2 regions of the Pseudoxanthomonas sp. SE1 genome follow, and region 1 is predicted to be linked to the other one. Evidence: riboswitches for the same ligand, from Rfam matches in the RefSeq annotation. Region 1 holds a riboswitch; the other holds the start of a gene.

Region 1 (15,649 bases):
GCTCAATGGCAGCGACCAGTACACCCTGTTCGCGCCGACCGACGATGCGTTCTCGGCGTTGCCCGCCGGTACGCTGGACCGGCTGCTGGAGCCGTCCAACAAGGACGAGCTCACCGCGCTGGTGAACTACCACCTGGTCACGGGCCGCAAGACCACGGCCGATGTCGGCAAGTGGAAGTCCGCGCGTACCGTGCAGGGCCAGGGCGCCCCGATCACGGTCGCCGACGGACAGTTGAGCATCGGCGGCGCCCATGTGGTGCGGCCCGACATCATGGCCAGGAATGGCGTGATCCACGGCATCGACAAAGTGAACATCCCGGAATCCAAGCCTCACTGAGGTGAGGCAGCAAGGGAATGCCGGCGGCGGGGAGCAATCCCCGCCGTTTTCTTTTTGACGGGGCCTGCACGCGCAGCGACCGATGCTGCATGCGGTCCATGCAACCGGGAAAAGCGAGCCATGAAATCCAGGCATCTGCGCATGGGCGTCGGCTTCCTGCCGATCTTCGAGGCCAACGGCGTGCAGGCGGCGCAGATGGTCATCAGGCCCGGCGGCAGGGAAGGTGGGCCGGACAATCGCCATCGCGGCGCTGACCAGTGGCTGTTCGTTGCCGAGGGCCAGGGCGTGGCCATCGTGGAAGACGTGCGCCGCGTGCTGAAGCCCGGCAGCCTGCTGCTGATCGAACGCGGCGAACGCCACGAGATCCGCGCCACCGGCCGTACGCCGCTGAAGACGGTCAACTTCTACTCCCCGCCTGCCTACACGCCCGACGGCGATGAGCGGCCGGCGGGTAAGCCCTGACACACGACGAGGTGATGACGATGGAGAGCGTGGCGCGCAGCCTGTTCGATCTGGGCATGCCGTGGTGGGAATTCGTGTTGCGTGCCGTCGCCGTCTACGTGGTGGTGTTGCTGATGGTGCGCCTGACCGGCAAGCGCACCGTGGGCCAGTTCACACCGTTCGATCTGCTGGTAGTGGTGCTGCTGGGAACGGCGGTGCAGAACTCGCTGATCGGTGGGGATACCTCGTTGCTGGGCGGGCTGATCCTGGCGGCGACGTTGCTGGGCCTGAACTGGAGCGTGGGCAAACTGTCCGCGCGCAGCCGCCGCTTCGACCAGATGGTGGAGGGCAGGCCGGTGATCCTGCTGCGGCATGGTGAACTCTTCCGCGATGAGCTGGCGCGCCAGTCGCTGAGCGAGCACGACTTCGCCATCGCGCGCCGCTCCGCAGGCTACGCCACGTTGGGGGAAATCGAACTGGCGGTGCTCGAAACCTCGGGCGAGATCACCTTCATCGGCCGAAAGCCCTGACCGGGTAGCCAGGCGGGCGGCAATACGGCGCGCCCGTCCTTCTCCCCGTTGTGCGGGGAGAAGGTGGGCGAAGGCCGCGCATGCAGGCGGTGGAAATTCAGTGCTTGCGCCCGAGCATCCCGTCGCGGCCCTGCTCGGCGCGCGACGCACCGATGGCGGTCTCGACCTTCTTGACCTCTTCCGGGGGCGGCAGCACGGCGGGCATGCCCAGCGACTGGATCCACAGTTCCCGGCACCAGCCCATCGTGTGGTACAGGTGGTGGTCTTCGTCGCTTTCCACCGCCTTGTACGCGGGCTCCAGCACCTTGGCCAGTTCGCCGCCCTGTTCCACGACCTTGCCGATCAGTTCCCAGTTCTGGTGATCCTTTGTCTCGGCCAGCACGACGCACTCGGCGGCGACCAGTTCGGCGGCTTCCGGGGTATCGCTCTTCATGGCCATCTCGATGGCCTTCACCAGCGAAGCACCCTGGTGCGCGACCACGCTGCGGCCTGGCGACTTCTCTTCGGTATCCATGCCGAGTTGCTCGAACACGCGCGTAAGCACTTCTTCATGCGTGCGTGTTTCGTCGAGGTACTCGCCCCATTCCTTCTTCAGGTCCTTGTTCACGGCGGCCTTGATCGCCGTGGTGTAGATCTGGATGCCGCCGCGCTCGGTTTCGATGGCCTGCAGCAGCAGTTCGTGGACCTGTGCGGTGTTGACGGTGCGGGAACGTGCCATGGCGGTACTCCGTGGCTGTGAAAGGAGTAACCGTTCTAGGCGCAGGCGCGAAAACACAACGTGACGGCGACGCATGCATGGTGTTCACATAGCCGACTGCGCATGTGTCGGTGAAGCGCATGCGACGCACCCTGCGCGGCGCCATTGCGTGGTTACCGGGCACGTGCCCTCAAGCCTGTTCCGGCAACGGACGCCGGCAGGGTGCGCCGTGCGCCGTGGAGGCGCGCATCCGGACGTTGCCCCGCGACGTAGTACTGGACGCGGCCCCGCCCCGGGCCGCCCGGGCCATGTCCGGCATGATGGGTTATCCTCCACGCCCCCCGCAGGAATCCATGCGATGAGCCAGTCCGACGACAATCCCGGCAAGGTCACCCAGGCGCAGGCCGAGGATGCCGTGCGCGTGCTGCTCGAGTGGGCGGGCGAAGATCCCGCGCGCGAAGGCCTGCTGGACACGCCCAAGCGCGTGGCCAAGGCTTACCGCGACTGGTTCAGCGGCTACCAGATGGATCCGCGCGAGTACCTGGCGCGCACGTTCGAGGAAGTGGCGGGCTACGATGAAATGATCGTGCTGCGCGACATCGAGTTCGAGAGCCATTGCGAGCACCACATGGCGCCGATCATCGGCAAGGCGCACGTAGGTTACCTGCCGGACGGCAAGGTGGTGGGCATCAGCAAGCTGGCGCGCGTGGTGGATGTGTATGCGCGCCGCTTCCAGGTGCAGGAGAAGATGACCGCGCAGATCGCGCAGTGCATCCAGGACGTGCTGCAGCCGCGTGGCGTGGCGGTCGTGGTCGACGGCGCGCACGAATGCATGACCACGCGCGGCGTGCACAAGCGCGGCGTCAGCATGGTGACCAGCAAGATGCTGGGCACCTTCCGTGAAGATGCGCGCACCCGTGCCGAATTCCTGCGGTTCATCGAGACGGGCAACGGGCGGCGGTGAGACAAAGCAACGTTGTAGGAGCGACGTGAGTCGCGACCGGATGACGTCGGCGTCCATTCGCCTGATCTATCCCGTGATGCCCGCTTCCCTGCCATCGGAAGGTGTGCGGTCGCGACTCACGTCGCTCCTACAAAGGGCACAAGCATGACCACCTGCCCCTGCGGCACCGGACGCGATTACGCGGCCTGCTGCGGCCACTACCACGCCGGCGGTATCGCGCCGGATGCCGAAGCGCTGATGCGTTCGCGCTACAGCGCCTTCGTCATCGGTGATGGCGACTACCTGCGCGCCACCTGGCATCCCGACACCTGTCCGGCCGAGCTGGGCCTGGACGCACCCGGTGCGCCGCGCACCACGTGGCTGGGCCTGTCGGTGAAGCGGCATCGCGTCACCGGGCCGGATACCGCCGAGGTGGAGTTTGTCGCCCGCTATCGTGCCGGCGGTGGCAGCGCCGTGCGGCTGCACGAGCGCAGCCGTTTCGTCCGCCTCGACGGACGGTGGCTGTACGTGGATGGCGAGCATCTGTGATGCGGGCTTCCTTCTCCCCGCTTGCGGGGAGAGGGGAGCTGTCCCGCCGTGCTTGGCCTCAAAGAAGACGACGCGCATGTGTCCTTCTCCCCGCTTGCGGGGAGAAGGTGGCCGAAGGCCGGATGAGGGGCGCTCTTCGCGCCGACCCTTCTGCGGCGCAGCGACCGCAGGCTGATCGAACACAGGATGTCCGCGGGAAACTTCCGCTTCCCGCTACGCCTGAGTCAGGACTGTTGCTCTCCCCGCAAGCGGGGAGAGGGAGATGCCATGGAACCTCAGCCCTTCGGCTTCTCCAGGTAATCCAGTGTCACCTGCAGCAGCGCGCGCACGCCAACGTCGAGCGAGGCTTCGTCGAGCATGAACTCCGGGGAGTGGTTGCTGGGCGCGGTCACCGGGTCGGTGCCTTTCGCAGTGCTGCCGACGAAGAAGAACATCGACGGTACTTCCAGCGCGTAGAACGAGAAGTCCTCTGCGCCCATCTGCAGCGGCGGCGTGATCACGTTGTCCGCGCCGACCACGGCCTGCAGGCTGGGCGTCATGCGGGCGGTGAGCGCCGGGTCGTTGATGGTGGCGGGGTTGCCGTCGCGGTCGGGCACGTTGGCTTCCACCTTCGCGCCATGCGCGGCGGACACGTGGCTGGCGACGTTCTTCAGGTCGGCGAAGATCTTCTGCCGCATGCCTTCGTCGAAGGTGCGGATGGTACCGACCACTTCCACGTCGTCGGGGATGATGTTGTAGCGGATGCCGCCCTTGATGGCGCCGAAGCTGACCACCGCCGGTTGTCTGGAGATGTCGGTGCGACGGCTGACGATCGTCTGCGTGGTGCCGATGACATCGGCCATCGCCACGATCGGATCCACGCCGCCCCATGGCCGCGAGCCGTGCGTCTGCCGGCCGACGACCTTCAGGTTGAAGCTGTCCGACGCCGCCATCAGCGGGCCCTGGCGCACGCCGATCTGGCCGACGGGAATCGACGAGAACACGTGCAGGCCGAACATGGCGTCCGGCTTGAAGTCCTTGAACAGGCCTTCCTTCAGCATCAGCGACGCACCGCCTTCCTCGCCGGCCGGCGCGCCCTCCTCGGAAGGCTGGAACACCAGCAGCACTTCGCCGGGCAGCGTGTCCTTCATCGCCACCAGCGCCTTCGCCACGCCCAGCAGGATGCCGGTGTGGGCGTCGTGGCCGCAGGCATGCATGACGCCGACGGTTTCGCCGCGATAGGTCGCGGTGGCCTTCGATGCGAAGGGCAGGCTGTTGCGCTCGGTGACCGGCAACGCATCCATGTCCGCCCGCAACGCGATGCGCGGGCCTGGCCTGCCGCCCTTGATGACAGCGGTGACGCCGTGGTGCGCGATGCCGGTGCGCGGTTGCAGGCCGAGCTTGCGCAATTCTTCCGCGACGCGCTTGGATGTCTGCTCCTCGCGGTTGGACAGCTCCGGATGCTGGTGGAAGTGCCGGCGCCAGTCCACGACCTGCTGCTGCACGGCCTTGCCGGCGGCGGCGACTTCCGCTCGTTGCGCGGGTGCGGCGTCCTGCGCGGCGGCGGGAAGTGCGCACGCGAGAGCGAGCAGGGAAACGGCGAAAAGACGAGCTGTACGCATCGGGTCGGCTCCTGGAGGGATGCCCGATGCTAACCGCAATGGCATGCAGGAGGGGCTGACCCGACATTCTGCTGTTGAAAGCCAGTCCAGACCGGAGGCGCTCGGCAAAGCGTCGGGGCTGAAGCCCCTCCTACAACGGCAGCGCAGCTTCTAGAATGCGCGAGCGTCGCACGTGCTGGTCCCCGGGCGGACGCGCATCATCGTCCGCTGCGGAACCCCCATGCCCGATCTCGCCCTGCAGGTACTCCTGCTGCTGTTCCTCGCCGCGATGCTGGCGGGCTTCATCGACGCCATCGCCGGTGGCGGCGGCATGGTCACCATCCCGGCGATGCTGCTGGCCGGCATTCCGCCGCTGCACGTGCTGGGCACCAACAAACTGCAGTCGCTGTTCGGCTCGGCCTCGGCCAGCTGGGCCTACGCGCGGCACGGGCACGTCGACCTGAAAGGACAGCTGCCGATGGCGCTCACCGCTGCGCTGGGCGCGGTGGGTGGCGCGCTGCTGGCGACGATCATCCCGGTGGAGTGGCTGAAGCTGGCGCTGCCGTTCCTGCTGGTGGGCATCGCCATCTATTTCGGACTGAAGCCTGACATCGGCCACGTGGACCGGCACCAGCGCATGCACCCGCTCGTGTTCGGGCTGACCTTCGTGCCGGTGATCGGTTTCTACGACGGCGTGTTCGGTCCGGGCACGGGGTCGTTCCTGATGCTGGGCTTCGTGGCGCTGGCGGGGTTCGGCATCCTCAAGGCGACGGCGCATACCAAGTTCCTCAACTTCGGCTCCAACCTCGGGGCGTTCGCGGTGTTCCTCGCGTTCGGCGCGGTGCTGTGGAAGGTGGGGCTGGTGATGGGCGCGGGACAGTTCCTCGGCGCGCAGCTGGGCTCGCGCTTCGCGATGAAGCAGGGCGCCCGCATCATCAAGCCGCTGCTGGTGACGGTGTCGATCGCACTGGCGATCCGGCTGCTGGCCGACCCGCAGCATCCGTTGCGGATGTGGTTCGCGTCCTTCTGATTCTGGATTCTGTAGGAGCGACGTGAGTCGCGACCGCGGGAATCAACCCGCCTGGATGGGTCATGCCTCGCATGATGGACGCGTGCCTGGCGTTGCAGGGCGTGCGGTCGCGACTCACGTCGCTCCTACATCTGCATCAGGCAACGGCCTAGCGGAACACCACCGTGCGATGGCCGTTGAGCAGGATGCGGTGCTCCACGTGGCGGCGCACGGCGCGGGCGAGCACCAGCGATTCGATGTCGCTGCCCATGCGGACCAGTTCCTTCGGCGTCATCGCGTGGTCCACGCGCGCGACGTCCTGTTCGATGATCGGGCCTTCGTCGAGGTCGCGGGTCACGTAATGGGCGGTGGCGCCGATGATCTTGACCCCGCGCTGGTGCGCCTGGTGGTACGGCCGGGCGCCCTTGAAGCTGGGCAGGAAGCTGTGGTGGATATTGATGGCGCGGCCGGCCAGTGCATCGCACAGCGTGGGCGAGAGGATCTGCATGTAGCGGGCCAGCACGACCAGGTCGATCCGCTCGCGTTCGACCAGGTCGATGATGCGCTGCTCCTGCTCATCCCGATGCGCCGCGGAGACCGGCAGGTGGTGGAACGCCACGCCGTAGGATTGCGCCAGTGCCGCGAAGTCGTCGTGGTTGGACGCGACGCAGGCGATCTCAACCGGCAGCTGCCGGCTGTGCACGCGGAACAGAAGGTCGTTGAGGCAATGCCCCTGCTTGCTCACCAGCACCATCAGCCGTGCCTTGCGGCGGGCGTCGTGGATCTGCCACTCCATCGCGAACGCGTCGGCCAGCGGCGCGAAGCGCGTACGCAGGGCGTCGGCGGTGATGGCCTCCGGCAGGTCGAAATGCACGCGCAGGAAGAAGCGGCCGGATTCGTCGTCGCCGAACTGCTGCGCGTCCAGGATGTTGCAGCCCGCGTCGAACAGCAGGCCGGTGACGCGATAGACGATGCCGGTGGTGTCCGGGCAGGAGAGCGTGAGGATGTGGTCGCGGCGCATGAGCGGCTGGCTTACTCGCAACGGACCGCGGTGATGCGGTTGTCGGCGTCGATGTAGACGCGCAGACGGTCGTCGCGCGTGTCGTGCTTCACGACCGTCTTCGGGCCGATGGGGTTGACCAGCCCGGCACCGCTCTCGCGCGACAGGCGCTTGAGCGTGGCCTCGTCCGCAGGTTGACCCGTCGCCCAGCCGAGGGCGGCATCGCTGCAACGGCCGCTGCCGGCCACCTGCGGTCCCGGTGTGCTGACGCAGGAAGACAGCGCGAAGACGGCGCCTGTCAGCAGGCAGGCCTGGAAAGACGAACGGCGCAACAGGCGAGGGAATGTCATGGCAGCATCTCCGGGGCGGGGGAGGATCGCTGTTTAACACACTCGCTGGCATAAAGGGCGAGCCCGCCGCCGCTGTCGACTGCCGCCATCCCACGCCCACGGAGATCGTCATGGATCGTCGCTTCGTCCTGCCGCTTGCCCTTGCCGCATCGCTGTTGCCCGCCTTTGCCTCCGGCCCCGCCGCCGCCTGTACCCGACTGGTCTATCTGGGGGCGGACAGCGACGTCATCACCGCCCGTTCGATGGACTGGAAGAACGACGTGGCGACGAACCTGTGGATCTTCCCGCGCGGCATGCAGCGCAGCGGGCAGGCCGGGCCCAACTCGATCACGTGGACGTCGAAGTACGGCAGCGTGATCGCCACCGGCTACGAGGTCTCCACCACCGACGGCATGAACGAGGCCGGGCTGATGGCCAACGTGCTGTGGCTGGTGGAATCCGAGTACCCGGCTTACGACGGACGCGGCCCGGGCCTGAGCATCGCCGCGTGGGCGCAGTACGCACTGGACAACTACGGCAGCGTGAAGGAAGCCGTCGAGGCGCTGCGCGAGGAGCCCTTCACCCTGGTGACCGACAAGGTGCCCGGCGAGGACCGGCTGGCCACGCTGCACCTGTCCCTGTCGGACGCCAGCGGCGACAGCGCCATCATCGAGTACATCGACGGCAAGCAGGTGATCCACCACGGCCGCCAGTACCAGGTGATGACGAACTCGCCGGTGTTCGAGCAACAGCTGGCGCTGAACGCGTACTGGAAGCAGATCGGCGGCACGGTGATGCTGCCGGGCACCAACCGCGCCGCGGACCGCTTCGCGCGCGCGTCGTTCTATGTCAACGTGATCCCGAAGAGCGAGGACCCGGTGAAGGCGCTGGCCAGTGTCTTCAGCGTGATCCGCAACGCATCGGTGCCGTTCGGCATCAACACGCCGGAGGAGCCGAATATTTCGTCCACGCGCTGGCGCACGGTGGCCGACCACAAGCGCAAGCTGTACTTCTTCGAATCCGCATTGACGCCGAACACCTTCTGGGTGGACCTGAAGGAAGTGGATTTCTCGAAAGACACCGGCAAGGTGCTGCGGCTCGACCTGGGCCCGGACCAGCGCAATGTGTTCGCCGGCAACGCGGTGAAGGACTTCAGGCCGGCGGAGCCGTTCGAGTTCCTGGGCCTGTAGTCACAGGTCAAACGCCAGCAGGTCGTGACCGGTGGCGGCGCGCACCACGCGTCGGTACAGCACGTTGCCGCTGCCGCCGTTGGTCAGCGCCACCAGCGCGCGCTGGCCACGGGCGTCACCGAGCGCGAAGTTCTTGAAGATCCCGCCGTTGCTGCCGGAGTGGTAGAACACCGTGCCGCGCGGCGTGGCCTCCAGGTTCCAGCCCAGGCCCTTGTCCGTCCAGCGGCCGGGCACGTCGATCTGCTTCGTCAGCATCGCGGTCCGTGTCGCCTCGGCGATCTGCCATGGTTCGCGTTGCGTACGCACCATCAGCGCCATGAAGCGCGCGTAGTCCTGCGGTGTCGTGCGCAGGCTAGCCGCGGCATTGGCCAGGATATCGCCGGGCCAGTTCACCAGCCCCTTGGGCGTGATCGCCTGCACGTCCGGCAGCGCACGCTCGGCGTCCTCGTAGCGCCACGCGGACAGCGGCTTGCCCCGGCGGTCGGCGACGGTCTGCGCGGCGTTCCAGGTGTCGCGCAGCATCTGCGGCGGCATGCCGGGTGCCTCGTCCTCGACGGCACGATGGCCGTAGACGGAACGCGCGGCGAGATCCTTGCTCCACGTGTAGCTGCTATCGCGCATGCCGGCCGGGCCGAACAGCAGGCGCTGCATCGATTCGTCCAGGCTCTCGCCAGTGATCTGCTCGACCACCAGTTGCAGCCAGAAGATCGCTTCACCGGAGTAATCGATGCGCGTGCCCGGCTTCACCGCCGGCACCAATGTTTCGTTCGCCGGATCCTTGCGCCAGTTCGGCAGTCCGGTGGAATGGCGCAGCACGTCGCGCGCGGTGACCAGATCCACCCACGGATGGTCGGCCAGGTAATCCATCCGCCGGTAACGCACCAGCGGCGCGTCGAGATCGATCACGCCCTGATCCGCCAGTTGCAGCACCGCGTAGGCGAACACCGGTTTGCTGAGCGAGGCGTCCTCGAACAGCGTGTCGTCCGCCACCGGTGTCCGCGTCTCCGCGTTCGCCATGCCGAGGTTGCGCGACCACACTACGTCGCCCCGTTCCACCACGGCCATGCCGATCGCCGGCACGCGCAACGCCTGCATCAGGCGCGGCAGGTCGGCGAGGAATGCGTCGGGGGGAATCCAGTTGGCGGCGTCGTCGCAGGCGGTGGCATGGCTGACCACAGGCCAGGCGCAGGCCGCCAGTGGAATCGTGGCCAGAGAGGCCAGCCAGCGGCGGCGATCGGGCGAAGCGGGCGGAGTTTCGATAGGCATTGCAGGCGGGCGTCCACGAAGCACTTGATTCACGAGGACGAACGAACGCATGAAACCCCGACTCCGCGTTGCGTGGCCGCGCCGCTTCAGACACTCATGAGCATGTCGAGCAGAGGAATCCGCCACTCTTCCACCGGCGCACGCTTCAGCCGGCACGCAAGCGCAACAGCGGGCTGTTCCGCGGAAGAGCTCAGCATGGCCGTGAAGACATGGTCCTCATAGGGAATCGAGAGGTGTGGGGCCACCCAGACGGCGCGTGTTCCGCCTTCGTATGCCTCCTGTACCTGGACGCGTTCCATCCCCGACAGCTCGAGCGTCCTTCCGCTCGCGGAAGACGTCAGTCGGGGCTGGATCGGCACACGCCCATCCCTCCCCGTGAGCGACAAGCGCAGGTAGTAAGGCGATCCGCGCTCGTTCGGGCGGTCGTCGTAGCCTCCGACCAGTTCCACGCGGGCAAGTCGCTCCTCGGGCGCGCAATCGCTGACGTAGTCGTGATGCCGGGCGTGTGACAGCAGGAAGAGGCTCACCACCCATGTGATCCCAAGCAGTGCGGCCACCGCCAGAAGAAGCCACTTCAGTTTGTCTGCCGTGCTCATCGCCGGACTCTAGCGGAATGTCGCGGGTGCAGGATCGCGCCGCTTGACGTCCCGCCCGCCGCCCGCGTAACGTTCGCATCGCCAAGGTTTACATCTCTTCATCCCAATGAAGCGATGGAATTGAAAGGGAAGCCGGTGCGGTCTGTTCCATGGGCCTATTCCGGCGCTGCCCCGCAGCGGTATTTGGAAACGAACCTCGCCAACAGCACTGGTCCTCGCGGACCGGGAAGCGGCGGGAAGTAGGCCAGCGCGCCACGCGCCCGTCCAAGAGCCCGAAGACCTGCCCTGGCCGGAAGACACGACCGTCTTCCGCCTGACCTGGAGCTTCCGAGGGGAGGTGGCCGGAGCCCGTGTCCGCGCGCGCCTGCCCGGATGCGTCCTCCTGCGCCCGACTTCGGCACTCCGGCTCGCCCGCGGGGGCGAAGGTCGCTGGCGTGGCGGGCTCCGGTCCGGCGCGCGGTTCCTTCGTTCCTCATCCGCCACCGCATGAGGACACGCACCATGACCACCGTTACCACGCTCGGCTTCCCGCGCATCGGCGCGAAGCGCGAACTGAAATCCGCCCTGGAAAACTACTGGCGCGGCGACACCAGCGCCGCCGACCTGCAACAGACCGCACGCGACCTGCGCCACCGCCACTGGCAGCTGCAGCGCGATGCCGGCGCCGATGTCGTGCCGTGCAACGACTTCTCGCTGTACGACCAGGTGCTGGACACCGCGTTCCTGTTCGACGCCATCCCCGACGCCTACCGCGCGCTGGCCGATGCCGATCCGCTGGCGGGCTACTTCGCGCTGGCGCGTGGCGTGCAGAAGGACGGCACCGATCTGCGCGCGCTGGAGATGACCAAGTGGTTCGACACCAACTACCACTACCTCGTGCCGGAACTGCACGCCGGCCAGACCTTCCGCCTGCGCGGCGACAAGCCGCTGTCGGAATATCGTGAAGCCGTCGCCGCAGGCCACGCCGCACGGCCGGTGCTGCTGGGCCCGGTGAGCTTCCTGCTGCTTTCAAAATGTGTGGATGGCAGCGACCGCCTCGCGCTGCTGGATCGCCTGCTGCCGGTCTACGCCGAGCTGCTGGCGAAGCTGCATGACGCGGGCGCGGACTGGGTGCAGATCGACGAGCCCTGCCTGGTGCTGGACCTGGACGACGCCACGCGCGACGCATACCTGAAGGCCTATGCGACGTTGGCGAAGAACGGGCGGCCTGCATTGTTGCTGGCCACCTACTTCGGCCGCCTGGGCGACAACCTGCTGTTGGCCTGCGCATTGCCGGTGGATGGCCTGCATGTCGACCTGGTGCGCGGCAAGGAACAACTCGACGACGTGCTGAAGCATCTTCCGAAAGGCCGCGTGCTGTCGGCCGGCCTGGTGGACGGACGCAACATCTGGCGCACGAACCTGGACAACGCGCTGATCCTGGCCAGGTACGCGCTCGGTCACGTCGGCGATAACGCGCTGTGGCTGTCGCCGTCGTGCTCGCTGCTGCATGTGCCGGTCGATCTGGCGGGCGAAAAGGCGCTGCCTTCCGACCTGAAGTCGTGGCTGGCCTTCGCGCGCCAGAAAGTGGAGGAACTGCGCCTGCTGGCCGATGCGCTGCGCGATCCGCGCGCGGCGGAGCCGGGCTTGGCCATCGCCCGCGACCGCATCGCATCGCGCCGGCAATCCGCACGCGTGCATCGTCCGGAGGTGGCCGCGCGCCTGGCCTCTGCGGAGGCCACCGACACCCACCGGGACTCGCCCTATCCGCAGCGCCGCGCCGCACAGGCGGCGCTGCTCGGCTTGCCCGGTTTCCCGACCACCACCATCGGCTCGTTCCCGCAGACCCACGAAGTGCGCGAGGCACGCGCACGGAACAGGAGCGGCAAGCTGGCGGATGCGGACTACGACGCCTTCCTGCGCGAGGAAACCGAACGCTGCGTGCGTTTCCAGGAGGACGTCGGCCTCGACGTGCTGGTGCATGGCGAGTTCGAACGCAACGACATGGTGGAGTACTTCGGCGAACAGCTGGATGGCTTCGCCTTCACGAAGAATGGCTGGGTGCAGAGCTACGGCTCACGCTGCGTGAAGCCACCGGTGATCTATGGCGATGTCTCGCGTCCGGCGCCGATGACGGTGCGCTGGTCGCAGTACGCGCAGTCGCTGACCGACCGGCCGATGAAGGGCATGCTGACCGGGCCGGTGACGGTGCTGCAGTGGTCGTTCGTGCGCGACGACCAGACGCGCGCGCAGACCTGCCGGCAGATCGCGCTGGCGCTGCGGGATGAGGTGCTGGACCTGGAAGCCGCCGGCATCCGCGTCATCCAGATTGACGAGCCCGCGCTGCGCGAAGGCCTGCCGTTGCGGCGCGCCGATTGGCACGGGTACCTGGCATGGGCCGTGGAGTGCTTCCGCATCACGGCGGCGGGCGTCGCCGACGACACCCAGGTGCATACGCACATGTGCTACTCCGAGTTCAACGACATCATGCAGGCCGTGGCCGCGATGGATGCCGACGTCATCTCCATCGAGACCTCGCGCTCGCGCATGGAACTGCTGGACGCGTTCGTGAAGTTCCGCTATCCCAACGAAATCGGCCCGGGCGTGTACGACATCCATTCCCCGCGGATTCCCACCGGCGGCGAGATGGTCGACCTGCTGCAGAAGGCGCGTGCCGTGCTGGCACCGGAGCAGATCTGGGTCAATCCCGATTGCGGCCTGAAGACGCGCGGCTGGCCGGAGGTCCGCACGGCGCTGGAGCGGATGGTGGAAGCGGCCCGCGCACTGCGAGGCGATCAGGCGCGGGCAGCCTGATCACGGGATCGTCGCCGTGGTGGCGGGCCGGGGCCCGCCCTACGTGGTGGCCGGCAAGGGTGGTGCCTGCGTCGGCCGGCCCAGCGGATCCAGGGCGATCATCACGAAGTGGCCGCGCGTGCACAGCTTGCGTTCGCCGGTCAGCAGGTTCTCGGTGATGACTTCCACGTCGACGTTCATCGAGCTGCGGCCGACCTTCACTACGCGCGCGACCACTTCCACCAGGTCGCCCTTGTGGATGGGCTGGTTGAAGTCCACCTGTTCCGAGCGCGCGGTGACCACCGTGGTGCGTGCGTATCGGGAAGCGGCGATGAAGGCCGACATGTCCATCCATGCCAATGCCTGGCCGCCGAACAGCGTGCCCAGATGGTTGGTGTGGTCGGGGAAGACCATGTGCAGCAGGCGCGCTTCGGTGGGGCGCGCTTCGGCGTTGGCCAGTTCAGTCATGGTGGTGCTCCGGTTCGCATGCTCCCGGCGGCAGCATAGCGCGCCGGATGTTGTGCCGGTGTAGGAGCGACGTGAGTCGCGACCGCAAGAACGAATGGCCCGGATGCCCGATGGATTCGCGATGGCGCTGGGTCTGTCGCCGACATTCCCGGGACGGTGCGGCGCCATGGGGCTTTCATTGCGCGGTCGCGACTCACGTCGCTCCTACAAAACGCCAACGCTAGAACGCGTGGTCGAAGCCGACTTCGCCCTGCACGCCCAGCTGGTAGGCGGACACGCGGCGCTCGAAGAAGTTGGTCAGCTCCTGCACGTCCTGCAACTCCATGAAGGGCAGCGGGTTGCGCACGTCGTAGCGCTTGGGCATGCCGAGCTTGGCGAAGTGCTGGTCCGCGCAGTGCTGCAGGTACTGGCGCATGTCGCGCGTCGAGATGCCTGCGACACCACCGGACAGCACATCCTCGGCGAACTGCACCTCGCACTCGATGGCTTCCTCCAGCATGTCGTAGACCTTCTGCTGCATGCGGTCGTCGAACAGGTCTGGTTCCTCCTCGCGCACGGTGCGCACGCACTCGAAGGCGAACTCCATGTGGCAGCTCTCGTCGCGGAACACCCAGTTGGTGCCGCTGGCCAGGCCCGGCAGCAGGCCGCGCGAGCGGAAGTAGTACACGTAGGCGAACGCGGCGAAGAAGAACAGGCCTTCTATGCACGCGGCGAAGCAGATCTGGTTGAGCAGGAACTGCCGGCGCTGGTCGCGGGTCTCGATCCGCTTCATGTCCTGGATGGAATCGATCCACTTGAAGCAGAAGTCGGCTTTCTTCTTGATCGCCGGGATGTTCTCTACCGCCGCGAACGCCTTGAAGCGCTCCGACGGGTCGGGCAGGTAGTTGTCCAGCAGGGTCAGGTAGAACTGCACGTGCAGCGCTTCCTCGTAGAGCTGCCTTGACAGGTACATGCGCGCTTCGGGCGCATTGAGGTGCTGGTACAGGTTCAGCACCAGGTTGTTCGACACGATGGAATCGCCGGTGGCGAAGAACGCGACCAGCCGGTGGATCAGGTGGCGGTCGGCCGGGGTCATCTTCGAATGCAGGTCGGTGATGTCGATCTGGAAGTTGATCTCTTCCACCGTCCACGTGTTCTTGATGGCATCGCGGTACATGTCATAGAACTGCGGGTAGCGCATCGGGCGCAGGGTCAGTTCGAAACCGGGATCTAGCAGCATCTGCTTGGGGTGTGCGGACATGGTGCGGTGTTCTCGTGGTTCTCCTTCTCCCCTCGGGAGAAGGTGCCCGTAGGGCGGATGAGGGTGCGGCGAAGGCAACGACGGTCAGGCATCCTGATGTCGCCGTACCCTCACCCCAACCCCTCTCCCGGTGGGAGAGGGGCTCGATTCGAAAGGTGGCGCCTCCATGCGCCGGGAACCTCCATGTTCCTGTTCCAAGGTGGTCGGTCACGGCCGACGCAGGGGGAGCGGATTACTGACAGGCTTCGCACGCTTCCGGGTTCTCCAGCGAGCAGGCGATGGCTTCGGTCGGCGTGTACTCGCGCTTGGGCTCGGTGGCCGCGACGCTGCTGACCGTGGTCTTGGCGATGCGGGTGGCCGGGCGCGAGCGCAGGTAGTAGGTGGTCTTGATGCCCTGCTTCCACGCGTACATGTACATGGACGACATCGCGCCGATGTTCGGGCTTTCCATGAACAGGTTCAGCGAGGCCGACTGGTCGATGAAGGCGCCGCGGCCGGCAGCCATGTCGATCAGCGAACGCATCGGGATCTCCCAGGCCGTGCGGTAGATCTGCTGCAGCGTGTCCGGCACCTGCGCCAGGCCCTGCACCGAGCCTTCGGACAGCTTGATCGCGTCGCGGGTCTCTGCCGTCCACAGGCCCAGCTTCTTCAGCTCGTCCACCAGGTAGCGGTTGACCTGCAGGAAGTCGCCCGACAGCGTCT
Region 2 (15,649 bases), 490 kb from region 1:
TGGGTCGGATCGTCGTTGCGCTTGCTGGACAGCGCGCCCATGGCATCGAACATCATCGTCAGCGCCCAGTGCAGCTCTTCGCCACCACCGGCGAACATGATGTCCTGGCGCCCGGCGCGGATCATGTCCGCCGCCGCGCCGATGCAGTGCGCGGAGGTCGCGCAGGCAGCGGAGATCGAATAGCTGACACCCTTGATCTTGAACGAGGTGGCCAGCGTCGCCGACACCGTCGAGCACATCGTGCGCGGCACCATGTACGGTCCCACCTTGCGGATGCCGCGCGCACGCAACAGGTCGGCGGCTTCGATCTGCCATTCGGCCGAGCCACCGCCGGAGCCGGCGATCAGACCGGTGCGTGGCTGGCTCACCAGTGCTTCATCGAGGCCGGCATCCGCAATGGCGTCGCGCAGCGCGATATGCGCGAACGCGGCCGCATCGCCCATGAAGCGCTTCTGCTTGCGGTCGATCTGCGCGTCCAGATCGATCTCCGGCGCACCGCCTACCTGGCTGCGGAAGCCGAGTTCGGCGTATTGCGGAATGTGGCGGATGCCGGAGCGGCCTTCACGCAGCGCGGCCGACACGGTGTCCGCATCGTTGCCCAGGCAGGAGGTGATGCCCAGGCCGGTGATGGCGACGCGGCGCATCAGAAGCTCTCCGTCGAGGTGAACAGGCCCACACGCAGATCGCGCGCCGTATAGATCTCGCGGCCGTCGACCAGCATGCGGCCATCGGCCATCGCCAGCACCAGCTTGCGGTTGATCACGCGGCTGATGTCGATCTCGTAGCTGACGCGCTTGGCGGTCGGCAGCACCTGGCCGGTGAACTTCACTTCGCCGGAACCCAGCGCGCGGCCGCGACCGGGCGCGCCGATCCAGGTCAGGAAGAAACCGGTGAGCTGCCACATCGCATCCAGCCCCAGGCAGCCCGGCATCACCGGGTCGCCGAGGAAGTGGCACTTGAAGAACCACAGGTCGGGATGGATATCCAGTTCCGCGCGGATGAGGCCCTTGCCGTGCGCGCCACCGTCCTCGCGGATCTCGGTGATGCGGTCGAACATCAGCATCGGGTCATTGGGGAGGCGGCCGCTGTCGGGGCCGAACAGTTCGCCGCGCGCGCTGGCGAGCAGCTGTTCGCGCGAGAAGGAAGCGGGGGCGGTCATTGCGTGATCCGTTCTACGAAGACGCAAATAATGCACACATGTGCATACGCTTGTCTTGATGCAAATCAACCGGGTTTTTCCATACGCCGGCGTACCATCGGCAAAGCGCAATTGCGGCAAGGGTTTCGCGCGGATTGTCCGCATCTCCACACGCGGGCGTATCGTGCGGGCGCGCGCCCATGCGATCGCGTACGGCGACCGATATCATCGCGTGATGCGCAAGATTATCCACATCGACATGGACGCCTTCTACGCGTCGGTGGAGCAGCGCGACGATCCGTCGCTGCGTGGACGACCGGTGGTGGTGGCGTGGCGCGGCGAGCGTTCGGTGGTGTGCGCGGCGTCGTATGAAGCGCGCGTGTTCGGCGTGCGCTCGGCGATGCCGGCGGTGCGCGCGGAGCGGCTGTGTCCGCAGGCGGTGTTCGTGCCGCCGGACTTCATCCGCTACAAGGCGGTGTCGCGACAGGTGCGCGACATCTTCCTGCGCCATACGGATCTGGTCGAGCCGCTGTCGCTGGATGAAGCCTATCTCGACGTCACCGCACCGAAATCGGATCTGCCGACGGCGACCGCCGTGGCCGAGACGATCCGCGCGCAGATCCGCGAGGAGACGCAGCTCACCGCATCGGCTGGCGTGGCACCAAACAAGTTCCTCGCCAAGATCGCGTCGGACTGGCGCAAGCCCGACGGACAGTTCGTGTTGCGTCCGCACCAGGTGGAGGCGTTCCTGACACCCTTGCCGGTCGAACGCATTCCGGGCGTGGGCAAGGTGATGCAGGGCAAGTTGAACGCGGCCGGCATCCACACCGTCGGCGACCTGCGCACCTTCGAGCAGCGCGATCTGGAACAGCGCTTCGGCAGCTTCGGCGGCAGCCTCTACCGGCGCGCACGCGGTATCGACGAGCGCCCGGTGGAGCCCGACCAGCCCGTCCAGTCGATCTCGTCGGAGGATACGTTCGCCACGGACCTGCTGTTGTCCGAGCTGGAACCGCACATCGTCCGCATCGCGGAAAAGGCGTGGCAGGCCAGCCGCAAGACCGAGCGCGTGGGCCGCACCGTCGTGCTGAAGCTGAAGACCTCGCAGTTCCGCCTCCTCACCCGAAGTTTCACGCCGGAGTCGCCTCCGGTGACGGCGCAGGATTTCGTCGGCATCGCACTCGCGCTGCGCGAGCGCGTGGACCTGCCGGCGGCCACGCGTTACCGGTTGGTGGGCGTGGGCCTGTCCGGCTTCCGCGACCGGGACGAGGTGGCGACCCAGCCGGGGTTGTTCGACGAAGCGGAGCGGGCGACGGGGTGATCAGATAAAGAAAGCCCGGCGATGCCGGGCTTTCTTCTGTCGCGTGCTCCGTCGTGTCATTCCGTCGGCTGGTAGCGCAGGCTGAGGCCGTAGGTGCGGCCGGCCTGGTTGTACCAGGCGATGGTTTCGTATTCGCGGTCGAACACGTTGCCCACCTTCGCCTGCAGTGTCCACGCCGGGGCGATCGCGTACTCCAGCCGCAGGTCCAGCGTGCTGTAGCCGCCCAGGCGGTCGGTGTTGGCCAGGTTGTCGTAGCGCTCGCCCGCAGCGTTGAACGTCACGCCGGTGCGGAATGCGCCGAACGCACGGTCCACGTCGATGCGCGCGGTGTCGCGCGGGCGGCGCGCCAGCAGGTTGTCATGGTTGGCGCCGGTGGAACGATTGCGCGGATCGGTGTGGCTCAGCTGGGTGGCGATGTCGAAGCCGCCCAGCGTGAAGTCGACAGTGAACTCCGCGCCGCGGATGCGTGCTTCGTCGATGTTGTTCGGCAGGAAGATCGCCGCGTCGTAGGAGATCAACTGGTCGACTTCGTTCTGGTACACGTTGAACGTCCAGCTCCAACCGTCCACGTACTGCGCGATGCCGAGGTTGATGCTCTCGGATTCTTCGGGCTTCAGGTCGGGGTTGCCGAAGAACGGGTAGTACAGGTCGTTGAAGCTCGGCGCCTTGAAGCCGGTGGCCAGGCTGGCGGTCAGCTTCAGGCCGTTGCCGAAGCCGAAGCCGTAGCCCAGGCTGCCGGTAGTGTGGTTGCCGAACTGCTCGTTGTCGTCGTTGCGGACGCTGGCCTGCAGCTGGTGTGCGCCGAAGCGGCCCTGGTACTCGACGAAGCCGGCCAGGTTGTCGCGCTGGGTGATGTCGAAGTCGGTGGCGCTTTCCACCTCGTCGTCCTGCCAGTCGATGCCGGTGGTCAGCAGCTGGTTGGCGGCCACCGTGAAATCGCCCTGCAGCGACGCCACGTAGCGGCGCGTCTCGAAATAGCCGGACTGCACATCGTCGTTGAAGTCGTCGGACTTGTCGTCGTTGCGGCCCAGGCTCAGCTGCAGGCTCGTCTTCTCGCTGGGCGCATAGCGCAGCTTGGCGCCGATCACCTGCTGCACGGTTTCGGATCGATTGGTGAAGCTGCCGTCGAATTCGCTCTTGCCCTCGGCGCGCAGCGCGTTGGCTTCCATCGTCAGCGTATCGGTGAAGGTGTAGCCGCCGCGCAGGTTGGCCGACGTATTGCGGTAGCCATCACGGTCGGGTTCGTCGGTGAAGCACCCGGCGCCGAAGTCGAACGGAATGCCCGGATCCGGACCGCGTCCACGGCAGGCGTTGAAGCCATCCGTCCGCGCATACGCCACGTCGGCGCCGTACCAGCCGCGCGCATTGCCCCCGCCGATGCCGGCACTGGCTTCACGGGTGCTGTCGCTGGCAACGCCGATGCGGAAGTTCGGGCGCACCTTGCCCGTGTTCCGACGGGTGAACACCTGGATCACGCCGCCGATGGCTTCCGAGCCGTACAGGCTCGAACGCGGGCCGCGCACGATCTCGACGCGATCGATCTGGTCGATCGGCAGATCCTGCAGCGCCGGCAGGCCGGCGGTCGCCGAGCCCATGCGGACGCCATCGATCAGCACCAGCACATGGTCCGATTCGGTGCCGCGCAGGTTGAGCGTGGTGATCTTGCCGGCGCCGCCCTGGTTGCCCAGCGAAATGCCGGCGCGGCCTTGCAGCAGTTCGGACAACGAACGGGCCTGGCTGCGCTGGATCGCTTCGCGGCTGATCACCTGCGCGGGGACCAGGCTGTCCTCGACCGCGACAGCGGTACGGGTGCCGGATACCACGACTTCGTCGAGGTCGGTCGTGTCGCGGTCCTGCGCGTGCACCGTGAACGGCAGTGCCAGCGCGACCGCGAGGGCCAGGTGGGAAAGGGGGAAACGGCTGTACATCGGATTCAACTCCATCGCGCGCCCCGCGCGCATTCTTCGGCGTGGAGTTGCGACGGGGAAGGGAGCGTTGCGGACAGCGCGGCAGACAGGCAGCGGCGCGGCACGCCGCGACGCCCTCCGCATCGCAACCAGTGGACTTCCAGGCCGGTCTCCGGGCTTGCGAAGGCGTGCGCGATGCACGCTGCCAAGGCGCCTTCCCATGCGTTGGACGCACAGTGGCCGATGCCGAGGTTGTCTTCGCCTACCGTTGCGGGGGCAGCGCCGGAATGCCGCCTGCGCGGTTCACCGGCTTCCCGTTTCAACCCGGACGCGGACGCCGCGGGTCACCTGAAAGCGCGCGCAGTATACGGGAAGCCCAAGCGTTCCTGTCCGCAGAGGTGTGGGAGGGGCTTCAGCCCCGATGCTTTTCGACCCGACCCCGACGGCGTTGCTGAAAAGCGTCGGGGCTGAAGCCCCTCCTACAGGAATCAGTCGTCGCTGCCCGGAGAGTCGAACAGGTTCAGCGATGGGCCCGTGTCTTCTTCGCGCTCGGTGTGCGTGGTTGTCACCGGGCCGGCGGCGGGGCGGCCGCGCGGGGGCGGCAGCAGCGCGGCGGCGGCATCGTAGGCCACCAGCAGTGCGCTACGGCGGTCCTCGGGCAGCTGCTGCCAGTGGCAGTCGAGCAGCGCGCCTTCCAGCGCGTAGAGCAGGTTGAGGCTGGGGCGGAACCCCGCGCGCTTGACCCGGATGAAGGCTTCCACCGCGCCTACCGATTCCAGATCCTCCTGCGTACGCAGGCCGACCTGGCGCAGCCAGGCGGCGGACTTGGGGCCGATGTTGCGCAGCTTGGTGCCTGTCATGTCAGCGAATCCACGAAGATGGCGGCGATGCGTTCCATGCCCGCCTGGTCGTCGGCATCGAAGCGCGCCAGGCGTGGGCTGTCCAGGTCGAGCACGCCGACCAGTTCGTCCCCTTTCACCAGCGGTACCACCAACTCCGAGCGTGAAGCCGAATCGCAGGCGATGTGGCCCGGGAAAGCCTCCACATCGTCCACGCGCTGGGTCTGGCGGGTGCGTGCGGCGGCTCCGCAGACCCCCTTGTCCAACGGGATCCGCACGCAGGCTGGTAAGCCTTGGAACGGGCCAACGACCAATTCCCGGCCATCGAAGAAATAGAAGCCGGCCCAGTTGAAGTCCGGCAGCGCGTGGTAGAGCAGTGCCGACAGGTTGGCGGCATTGGCGATCCGGTCGGGTTCGCCGGCCAGCAGGGCACGGGCCTGCGCGGCGAGCTGTGCGTATTGTTCCGGCTTGCTGCCGGTGAGCGTTTGCGAGGCGAATGACATGGGGACGATTCTACTCTGCGGGTCCAGGGAGGGCCGGATATGATCGCCGGCATGAACGTGGATTACCCGAATGCGCCGGCGTCAGGACTGGGCGATGGCAGTGTGGCGGCGGGACCTTGATGGACCGCGCATTGGATCGGCTGTTCGTCACCGGTACCGATACCGGCGTCGGCAAGACCGTCGCCAGCGCGGCCTTGCTACATGCGTTCCGTGCGCGCGGGTTGCGCGCGGTCGGCATGAAACCGGTCGCCAGCGGCTGTACCTCAACGGCGGCCGGCTGGCGCAACGACGATGCACTGGCCCTGCAGGCGGCGAGCGATCCCCTGCCGCCGTACGACGACCTCAATCCCTACGCCCTGCCTGCGCCGCTGGCGCCGGAGATCGCAGCCCGCGATGCGGGCGTCGACGTCCAGCTGGGCGTGCTGGTTTCAGCGTTCGACCGCCTGCATCCGCTGGCTGATCTGGTGCTGGTGGAAGGCGTGGGTGGCTGGGCCGCGCCGCTGACGGCGACGCTCGATCAGCGGCACCTTGTCCAGGAACTGCGCCTGCCGGTGCTGCTGGTGGTGGGCATGCGGTTGGGCTGCATCAACCATGCGCGGCTCAGCGCGCGCGCGATCCAGGACGACGGTGCGCGCCTGGTCGGCTGGATCGCCAACGAGGTCGATCCGGAGATGGAGCGCCGGGACGAGAACTTCGCCCTGCTGTCCGTGCGCATGCCCGTGCCGTGCTGGGGGAGGTTGCCGCATGCGCCGGACATCGACGCCAGGCAGCTCAGCTGGCACATCGCGATTTCCCTGTAGGAGGGCCTTCAGGCCCGACAGGTGATACCGGAAAAGCATCGGGCCTGAAGGCCCTCCACGAGAAAGCTTGGGTGCGCAGGCAATAAAAAACCCGGCAGCGTGGGGGCTGCCGGGTTGGCTGCGCGGAGGGAGGGGGAGCCGCGCAATAAACGAACGGTGGAGCGGGCGGGTCTTACTTGCCCTTGGCGGCCTTGGTCGCCTTGGCCACGGAGGCCTGGACGTTGTCGGTCGCGGTCTCGAACTGGGTCTTCACCAGCTGGCCGAAGGCCTCACCGGTCTTCAGGCCCAGGCCGAACACTTCCTGGCTGGCGGCGACGACGCGCTCGGCGTTGTCCTTGGCCACCTGCATGCCCTTCGGCCACAGGGTCTTGTAGCCTTCGAGGTCGCGGGTTTCAGCCAGCTCGCCGAAGAAGGCGGTGGTGGCGTCGATGTTCTTTTCGAAGGTCTTCAGCTGCACGCCGAACACGGTCTCGGCGCTTTCCAGGGCCAGACGGTTGGCGCGCGAGGCAGCGGCGGCGAACTGGTGCGTGAACTGGCTGAAGCTTTCGTTGAATTGCGTGGTCATGGCGTGCTCCTGAAAGGGGATTCCCATCTGTTGCGACGCAGCATAGACACATCCATGTTGCAGTGCAATAAGTGGCGTATGGAAATCCGACGAACGGTCAGGAGCCGTTAAAAATCAAACGCTTGTATGCGGTGGTATGAAACCGGTTTCATGCCTCAGGGGCCGGTATACCGACACCCGGACGTGCAGGTTTCATGCACCACGATGGCGCTCAGCAGCGGCAGTACCGGTTTGGTCTGGTCCCAGATCCACTTCGCGAGCTGCTCGCTGGTCGGGTTGTCCAGGCCGGGGATGTCGTTGAGGTAGTGATGGTCGAGCCGGTCGTAGATCGGCTTGAAGGCGGCCTTCACATCGGCGAAGTCCATCACCCAGCCGGCCTGCGGGTCGACCGGGCCGGAGAGATGCAGTTCGATGCGGAACGAATGACCGTGCAGGCGTGCGCACTTGTGCCCGTCCGGCACGTGCGGCAGCCGGTGCGCGGCTTCCACGGTGAAGACCTTGAAGATGTCCATGCGGCGATTCTAGAGGGCGTGGCAACAGACGTGCGGCGCCGGTGAGGGCGCCGCACGAACGACTCAACGGGCAGGGCGTGCCTGGCTGGGACGCGCACCACCGGGGCGGCGGTCGCCTTCGCGACGCGGACCGCTTCCGTGCTTCTTCGGGCCGGCGTGGGCGTGGCGCGGGGCCTCGCTGTGCGGACGACGCGCGTGCTTCTGCGGGCCGTTGCGGCGCGGGGTGCGTTCGCCGGCGGGTTGCTCAGCCTTGCCCGGCGCGCTGTTGCCCCAGCGGATCGGTGTCTGCGGTTCGAAGCCCGGCACGTCGCGCAGGTCCACGTCGCGGCCCAGCATGCGCACGATGGCGCGCAGGTACTTGGCTTCATCCTGCGCGACCAGCGAGATCGCTTCGCCCGTCGAGCCGTTGCGGCCCGTGCGGCCAATGCGGTGCACGTAGTCCTCGGCCACCATCGGCAGGTCGAAGTTGATCACCTGCGGCAGCTGGTCGATGTCGATGCCGCGCGCGGCGATGTCGGTCGCCACCAGCACGTTGATGCGGCCGGCCTTGAAGTCGCTGAGCGCGCGCTGGCGGGCACCCTGCGACTTGTTGCCATGGATCGCCGCGGTCTTGATGCCGCTCTTGTCCAGGAACATCGCCAGCTTGTCGCTGCCGTGCTTGGTACGGGCGAACACCAGCGTCTGCAGGCGGCTGTCCTTGGCCAGCAGGTGTAGCAGCAGGTCGCGCTTGCGGCTGCCATCGACCGGGTGGACGCGGTGGGTGATGGTCTCGGCCACGGTGTTCTTGGGCGTGACCTGGATCTGCTTGGGATCGCGCATGAACTCCATGGCCAGCTCGCGGATCGGTTCGGCGAAGGTGGCGGAGAACAGCATGGTCTGGCGATTCTGCTTGGGCAGCTTGGCCAGGATGCGCTTGATCGAGGGCAGGAAACCCATGTCAAGCATGCGGTCGGCTTCGTCCAGCACCAGGATCTCGATGCCCGACAGGTCCACGCTGCGGCGCTCGAGGTGGTCGATCAGGCGGCCCGGACAGGCGATCACCATGTCCACGCCGCGGCGCAGCGCGTCCAGCTGGTTGCCCATGCCGACGCCGCCGTAGATGGTGGTGCTGGGGATGCGCAGGTACTTGCCGTAGCCACGCAGGCTGTCATGCACCTGCACGGCCAGTTCGCGGGTGGGGGTCAGCACCAGCGCGCGCGGCTTGCGCGGGCCGCGGGTGGCGACTTCCTGCGGGGTGGTGGCCAGGTACTGGATCAGCGGCAGGCCGAACGCAGCGGTCTTGCCGGTGCCGGTCTGGGCGCCGGCCAGCAGGTCATGGCCGGCCAGGGCCAGCGGGATGGCCTGTTCCTGGATGGGGGTGGGCTGGGTGTAGCCCTGTTCGTCCAGCGCGCGCAGCAGGGCGGGCGCCAGGCCCAAGGTTTCAAACGTCATTGTCGAAGCTCCAAAGCCGGCCGGCCGGACACGCACGCAACGCCGGCACAGCGAAGTGCGGCAACGTGGAACGCGCGGAATGCGGTGAGGCCGTGACTCGAAGCGTTCCCTGAAACCGCGCTGCGAGAAGGGGTGCGGAGGCGCCAAAGCGGCACTACCGAGCTTGCGCAACGAAAGAAGTCGGAGCGGGGCGGGCGCGGGAATTCGCGGGGAATTCCCTGCGCCGGCGGACCATCGGGGAAACGAACGGCCGCAGGCAAGCGGCGCGCACTGTAACCGAATCCGGGCCTGAATGGGGGAACGGGCGCTGAAACCCCGGTCTGCGACCAATTGTCGCAGTCCGGAAATCAGTGGCTTGCGGGCGTATCATGGCCCCGAAGCCCCTCGCAGCCACCGCCATGAGCCTTCGCATCCTCCGCCAGAACGACGCTCCGGTCGCCGGCGCGCTCGTCGAGAGCGTGCTGTGCCAGGCCGCGCGCGGTTGCAGCGGCTGCCTGGTCCGTCACCTGGCCTTCTGCGCAGCCTTGCCGGTGGAGAAGGCCCATGCCATGGAAGCGCTGGCGGACGATGCGCGGCTGAAGGCGGGCGAGGCGCTGGTTCGCGAGGGTGAGCCGAGGCGCGGCGTGTTCACCGTGACCAAGGGCGCCCTGCGCCGCATCCGGCTGCTGCCTGACGGTCGCCGGTTGGTGGCCGGCTTCCTGATGCCGGGTGATTTCATCGGCTTCTCGGGCACTTCCCACTACAAGCACACGATCGAAGCGATCACCGACAGCACGCTGTGCGAGTTCTCGATGGCCGACATGCGCAGCCTGTGCCATGACCATCCGGAACTGGAGCGCGAGCTGCTGGAGCGGGCCTGCGTGGAGCTGGACGCCACCCGCGGCAACCTGATGGCGCTCGCACGGCTCAATCCGATGGAGCGGCTGTCCGGGTTCCTCGTCGACATGGCGCAGCGTCGCCGTCGCCAGGGTCAGGACGACACCGAGGTGATCCTGCCGATGACGCGCACGGATATCGCCGACTACCTGGGCCTGACCGTGGAAACCGTCAGCCGCAGCTTCACCCGCCTGCGCCAGGAAGGCAGCATCGCCACCGACGACCCGCACCACGTGCGGCTGCTCGACCGCAAGCGCCTGGACGCATTGGCCGAAGCGCGGGCCTGAGGTTTCGTTGCCAGGTCAGCCTGGCACGCGAACATCCGGCGCTGATCGCACGTCCAGCGCCTAGGCGCCTGGGGCTCAAGGGCGCGGCCTCGCCTGGCGATACTGGCGCTTCTCGCCCACGTGTTGCCCCTTGGGATCCTCGTTCGAGCAGATGCGGCCGCCGCAGACCACGGCATCGGAGGCATAGAACGCCCGGACGACGGGCGCGGCGTCCTCGTAGCGCTCCAGTTCTTCCTGCACCGCGGCCAGCTCCCGACGGTAGTACCCCAGCACGGCCCAGCACGCCATCAACACCAATCCCAGCAGTACCGTCGCGCCACCCAGCCACATCCACATCAGGCCGCCCGTCTGCTTCAGCTGCCTCGCGGTGGCCGATACGGCGTGGTCGTACTCGATGGCCGCCGGAGACAGCGCATCCTTTGCGTCGCTGGCGATCCTGGCGCCTGCCCCGTCGACGATGGAGGCGACGTCCCGGCGGAACTGGCCGACCTCCTGCCTCAGCGATTGGAGCTGCTGGTCGAGCGACGCTTCCCTGCGCGCTTCACGCTGCGAGACCTCCGACAGCAGCGCCAAGGTCGCCTTGGCGGCATTCTCCAGCGCCGTGCGTGCCGATACCGACTCCCCGTTCTCCATGCATCCTCCCTGAAACACCGTCGTTCGCCATCATCGGCTGATGGCCATCTCCTGCGCCGCGTGGGCCCGCTGCTCGTGGAGGTCCGGCAAGGCCATCGCCGGCGTCTGCCTGTGCAGCGCATCGCTCCCTTGCAAGAGGCGTTGCCCTTCCTCTGATTTCGCAAAGTCGAGCGCGATACGGTCAAGCCGTTCCCCGTCCCCTGCCATCAGCGCGGCATACGCCTGGTTGAGATGCGGGTTGTCGAACGGATCCCGGCGGGTTTGCGGGGCCAGCTTGTGGGTCTCCAGCCACTGCCGGGATTCGCGTTCCATCGCGTCGGTGTCTGCCTTCAGGCTCGGCAGGACCGTGGAGGCCATCAGGTGCCGTTCCGTGGCCTCGACCGCGGCGGCGGACGCGTGCTCGGAGAGTTGCGGTAACGTCCGTGCCAGTTCGGCGAGATCCGGTGCCGCCGCGGGATTCACGATCGGATTCAGGCTGGCATGGGTCGCCACCGTGCCACCCAGCACGGCACCGGTCGCCGGCGCATGATCGGTGATGGCTTTTGCGTGGCGCCCCGCTGAATCCAGCGCGTCATCCACCTGCGCGGTGGCGCCCTCGATCATGTTCCGCTGGGTGCGATCGACAGTGACATGCACCGTTTCCATCAGCTGGCAGACATCCTCGGCCGCCGCCCGGAGGGCGGCCGCGTCGCGGACCGCCTCCTGTCTCGCCGCACGCGCGTTGGCTTCCGCCGCATCGCGGGCCTGCACGTTGTCGGCGATGGTCTGATCCACACGAACGTCAGCGAAGCGCTCCAGCGCGCTGCCGTGCGGCGCCAGATTGGCCACGCCCTGCCAGAACACGCCCTCGGCCGCGGTGGCGGTCGTGGCGATGTCCGCTTTCAGTTCATCGGCCCGGGCTTCCACCGCGCCCGCCGCAAGGCGGGCTTTCGCGGAAGCCTCGGCCAGGGCGTCGCCGGTGGTGCAGGACGCCCACGCGATGCCCTCGCCGGCGGCGGACATGGCCTCGGAGGCGTGCGCGCCGCCCGCGCGCACCGCATTGCCGCTGGCGTCCAGCGTGCGCTGCGCGAGGCCGCCGGCTCCCTGCACGATCTCCCCGGCCTCATGGCCCAGGTGCGCGCCGGCCTGCACGTCGCGGACCGCGCGCAAGGCCGGTCCCGCGAGGGCCAGCACCTGGTCCAGCGGCATTTCCGCCGGCCGCTGCACGATCCGGCCGTCCTGCCAGGAGCGGGCGTCCAGCGTGCGCACCTGGCCGGTCGCCAGCGGCAGTTCGCGCAACATGCGGTCGGCGTCGCCGTCGGCGAGCGTGTCGACAAAGCGGGCCACCGACTCGCGGGCGTGGACGGGCATGTCCGTCGACTGCAACTGCCGCGTGAGCGTCTGCTTCAGTTGCGGCACGTCCTGCACCAGGTCCGCCGTCTCCTTCAGTACCGCGCCCAGTACGCGCCGCTGGGCCACGTCCATGCGCTCGACGTTGTTCTGCAGGCCATCGGTCAGCACCTCGCCACGCACCTGGTACGCGGTGATGCGAGCCTGGGGGTCGTACAGGCGCACATCGGGATTCTCCTGCTGGAAGCGGCGTGCGGTGTCCGGATGCAGGCCGGCGGCATTGAAGGTGGTGCCGCGCTCGCCGCTGACCGCGACCGCTGCCGAGGCGAGACCGCCGCCGAGGGAATGGCCGGCGTAGTCGACGGACACGCCATACTTCTTGAGCATGTTGGCCAGGTCCATCGCACGGTCGTAGTAATCCGTCTTCAAGCCGATGGCCTGCGGGAAATTGTTGGCGCCGAAATCCTCCGGGCCTGTCTCCCGGCGGGAACCATCCGCCTGCAGCACGTCGCCATTCGAACCCTTGAACACGACCGTGGGCTTGTAGCCGGGGCCGAGTACCACGGGGTCGGGCAGGTAGATCTCGGCCCGGAAGCCTGATCGTTCGGGTCGAAGCATTTCCCTGATCTGCTCATTACTCATGCCAACCAACTTGGGCATGTGCTGCCGCAGCAGATCGAGGTTCTCGCTCCCCCGCACCCAGCCCGCCGGAGGCTCGCCCCCGCCGTGGGCGGCCGCGTACACGTCCTCGCTCACCAGACCCATCTGTTCATCGTACTGGCGCGCCTGCAACGCGTCTGCCTGTGCGTGCGCATCGGGCTGGCCGCTTGCCCGCAGGTCGGCGACCAGCTGCCGCTGGGTCAGGATTTCCGCTTCAGTCCGCATGGTGCTGCTCCTGTGTCATAACAACGGGATGTCCTTCTCGTCGGTCGGGAAGCCGAAGGCCTCGCGCATCCGGCGGTAGCTGTCGGGCATGGGGGGGCGTTGGTAGCCGCGCTGGAGCAGCCATTGCTGGCAACGGCGTTGCCAAGCCGGATCATCGGGGTTGCCCGGGTGCCAGAAGATGGATTCGAGGGTGTACTGCTCCGGGCGTGCCCCGTGCTCCAGCAACCAGTGGGTGTGCATGAAGCCGCCCAGCCCGGCATACATCTCCACAAGTGTCATGCCTTGACTCTTGGCGTTCACATCCGCCCCGCGCTCTACCAGCAGCTTCACGTTCTCCCACTGGTTGCCCATCAATCGAGCCTGCTTTAGCAGCGTTTCGTTGTTGACATTGCGGGTATCCGGATCGCCGCCATGATCCAACAGCAATTGGAGATAGATCGGATCATCGGCCTTGGCGGCCCAGACCATCGCGTTGTCGTTGTTCCTCGGCGTTCTGTCGGGCGGCAATGGATAGGGTTTCGCCACGTTCGGATTCGCGCCGTTCTCCAGCATCGCCTTCAGCCCGGCCGGGTTGCCGGTGAGGATCGGCCAGGCCAGCAGCGGCAGGCCCTCGGGGCTGAAGATGGTGTCCGGGTCGACGCCTTCCTCCTTCATCAGCCGACGGACTTCGCGGGCATCGCCCCGCTCGGCCGCTACCGCAAGAGCCTGCGCCTTGGGATCGCCGGGGAACGACTGCTCCAGGTCCAGGAACGAGTTAGAGGTCGGCGGCGGGGACTGCAGGCAGGCGGTCAGCAGCAGTGCCGCGCAGAGTCCGAGTGCGCGTTGGAGGACATCCGTTCTCATTGCATCATCCTTCGGTATCTGGCCTTCCCTGCGGTCATCATCGCGTCGGCGTTGCGCGCCATGCTGTCGCGTTTCGCATGCCGGCGGTCGACGGCCTCATCACGGCAAGCATCCCAGTTCTTGTCGTCCATGCGTGTCATAGCAACGGGATGTCCTTCTCGTCCGTCGGGAATCCGAAGGCCTCCCGCATCCGGCGGTAGTGTTCGGGCATCGGGACGCGATGATGACCCTGCTTCAGCAGCCATTGTTGGCAGCGGCGTTGCCACTGGGGATTTTTGGGATCGCCCGGATGCCAAAACACATGGTCCAGCGTGAAGCGGTCGGGCTTGGCGCCATGTTCCAGCAGCCAATGCGTCTGCATGAAGCCACCCAGCGATGCGTATTCATTGACGAAGGCGCGTTGTTGGCTTCTCGCGTTCACATCCGCCCCGCGCTCGACCAGCAGCTTCACGTTCTCCCACTGGTTGCTCATCAGGCGGGCTTGCACCAGGAGCGTCTCGTCGTTGCTGTTACGCGTATCAGGGTCACCGCCATGATCCAGCAGCAGTCGGAGATAGATCGGGTCATCGGCCCTAGCGGCCCAGACCATGGCATTGTTCTTGTAGTAGGTGCCGACGCTCCCATCCTTGTAGCGCACGATCGTGGGCGTCTGGACACGTGCATTGGGATCGGCCCCGTTCTCCAGCATCGCCTTCAGTCCGGCCGGGTTGCCGGTGAGGATCGGCCAGGCCAGCAGCGGCAGGCCCTCGGGGCTGAAGATGGTGTCCGGGTCGACGCCTTCCTCCTTCATCAGCCGACGGACTTCGCGGGCATCGCCCCGCTCGGCCGCTACTGCAAGAGCCTGCGCCTTGGGATTGCCGGGGAACGACTGCTCCAGGTCCAGGAACGACTGCGAGGTCGGCGGCGGAGCCTGCAAGCAAGCGGTCAGGAGCAGTGCCGCGCAGAGTCCGAATGCGTGTTGGAAGAAATCCGTTCTCATCGCATCATCCTTCGGCATCTGGCCATCCATGCGGTCATCGCCGCGTCGGCCATCCACGTCGTGCCGTCGTCGTTCGCAGGCCGGTGATCAACAGCCGCATTGAGGCATTCATTCCAATCCGCATGATGCCGCTCCTGTGTCATAACAACGGGATGTCCTTCTCGTCGGTCGGGAAGCCGAAGGCCTCGCGCATTCGGCGGTAGCTGTCGGGCATGGGGGGACGTTGGTAGCCGCGCTGGAGCAGCCATTGCTGGCAGCGGCGTTGCCACTCCGGGTCTTCAAGCTTGGTAGGACGCCAGAAAATCGCTTCGATGGTGTGTTTGTCCGGGATCGCCCCATGCTCCAGCAGCCAGTGCGCCTGCATGAACCCACCCAAGCCGGCATACTCGGTTACGAAAGCTATCCCTTGGCTCCTCGCGTTCACATCCGCCCCGCGCTCGACCAGCAGCTTCACGTTCTCCCATTGGTTGCCCATCAGTCGGGCTTGCAGGAGAAGCGTTTCGCCATTGCTGTTGCGGGTATCCGGATCTCCGCCACGATCCAGCAGCAGCCGGAGGTAGATCGGATCATCGGCCCTGGCGGCCCAGACCATGGCGTTGTTTCGTGTGCGGCCCTTGAATCGTGTCGTGTGCTGCAGGGGGTGCAGCTGGGCGGCATTGGGATCGGCGCCGTTCTCCAGCATCGCCTTCAGTCCGGCCGGGTTGTTGGTGAGGATCGGCCAGGCCAGCAGCGGCAGGCCCTCGGGGCTGAAGAGCGTGTCCGGGTCAATGCCTTCATCCTTCATCAGTCGACGGATTTCGCGGG

What was found. Region 1 has a riboswitch for cobalamin ahead of metE (5-methyltetrahydropteroyltriglutamate--homocysteine S-methyltransferase). Riboswitches for the same ligand answer to the same signal wherever they lie in the genome.
Region 2: another riboswitch for cobalamin. It lies ahead of btuB (TonB-dependent vitamin B12 receptor); the one in region 1 lies ahead of metE (5-methyltetrahydropteroyltriglutamate--homocysteine S-methyltransferase).

Annotation. Positions count from the first base shown of each region.
Region 1 is NZ_CP113783.1:77,046-92,694, forward strand. Features, by position in the region: gene OY559_RS00375 (fasciclin domain-containing protein) at 1-337, shown strand, start outside; gene OY559_RS00380 (cupin domain-containing protein) at 458-799, shown strand; gene OY559_RS00385 (DUF421 domain-containing protein) at 814-1,308, shown strand; gene OY559_RS00390 (ferritin family protein) at 1,406-2,026, opposite strand; gene folE (GTP cyclohydrolase I FolE) at 2,364-2,969, shown strand; gene OY559_RS00400 (YchJ family protein) at 3,114-3,497, shown strand; gene OY559_RS00405 (M20 family metallopeptidase) at 3,773-5,098, opposite strand; gene OY559_RS00410 (TSUP family transporter) at 5,319-6,107, shown strand; gene purU (formyltetrahydrofolate deformylase) at 6,256-7,107, opposite strand; gene OY559_RS00420 (hypothetical protein) at 7,119-7,436, opposite strand; gene OY559_RS00425 (linear amide C-N hydrolase) at 7,547-8,605, shown strand; gene OY559_RS00430 (serine hydrolase domain-containing protein) at 8,606-9,871, opposite strand; gene OY559_RS00435 (hypothetical protein) at 9,958-10,467, opposite strand; cobalamin riboswitch at 10,535-10,770, shown strand; gene metE (5-methyltetrahydropteroyltriglutamate--homocysteine S-methyltransferase) at 10,969-13,260, shown strand; gene OY559_RS00445 (acyl-CoA thioesterase) at 13,300-13,707, opposite strand; gene OY559_RS00450 (ribonucleotide-diphosphate reductase subunit beta) at 13,928-14,947, opposite strand; gene OY559_RS00455 (ribonucleoside-diphosphate reductase subunit alpha) at 15,180-15,649, opposite strand, start outside.
Region 2 is NZ_CP113783.1:3,814,287-3,829,935, reverse strand. Features, by position in the region: gene fabB (beta-ketoacyl-ACP synthase I) at 1-644, opposite strand, end outside; gene fabA (3-hydroxyacyl-[acyl-carrier-protein] dehydratase FabA) at 644-1,159, opposite strand; gene dinB (DNA polymerase IV) at 1,374-2,456, shown strand; gene btuB (TonB-dependent vitamin B12 receptor) at 2,513-4,384, opposite strand; cobalamin riboswitch at 4,509-4,730, opposite strand; gene OY559_RS18010 (TfoX/Sxy family protein) at 4,852-5,223, opposite strand; gene OY559_RS18005 (free L-methionine (R)-S-oxide reductase MsrC) at 5,220-5,705, opposite strand; gene bioD (dethiobiotin synthase) at 5,825-6,505, shown strand; gene OY559_RS17995 (TIGR01841 family phasin) at 6,678-7,070, opposite strand; gene queD (6-carboxytetrahydropterin synthase QueD) at 7,226-7,582, opposite strand; partial or broken gene OY559_RS17985 (DEAD/DEAH box helicase) at 7,718-9,013, opposite strand; gene OY559_RS17980 (Crp/Fnr family transcriptional regulator) at 9,412-10,176, shown strand; gene OY559_RS17975 (hypothetical protein) at 10,252-10,809, opposite strand; gene OY559_RS17970 (Tle-like phospholipase domain-containing protein) at 10,840-12,930, opposite strand; gene OY559_RS17965 (ankyrin repeat domain-containing protein) at 13,039-13,866, opposite strand; gene OY559_RS17960 (hypothetical protein) at 13,863-13,997, opposite strand; gene OY559_RS17955 (ankyrin repeat domain-containing protein) at 14,003-14,875, opposite strand; gene OY559_RS17950 (ankyrin repeat domain-containing protein) at 14,985-15,649, opposite strand, start outside.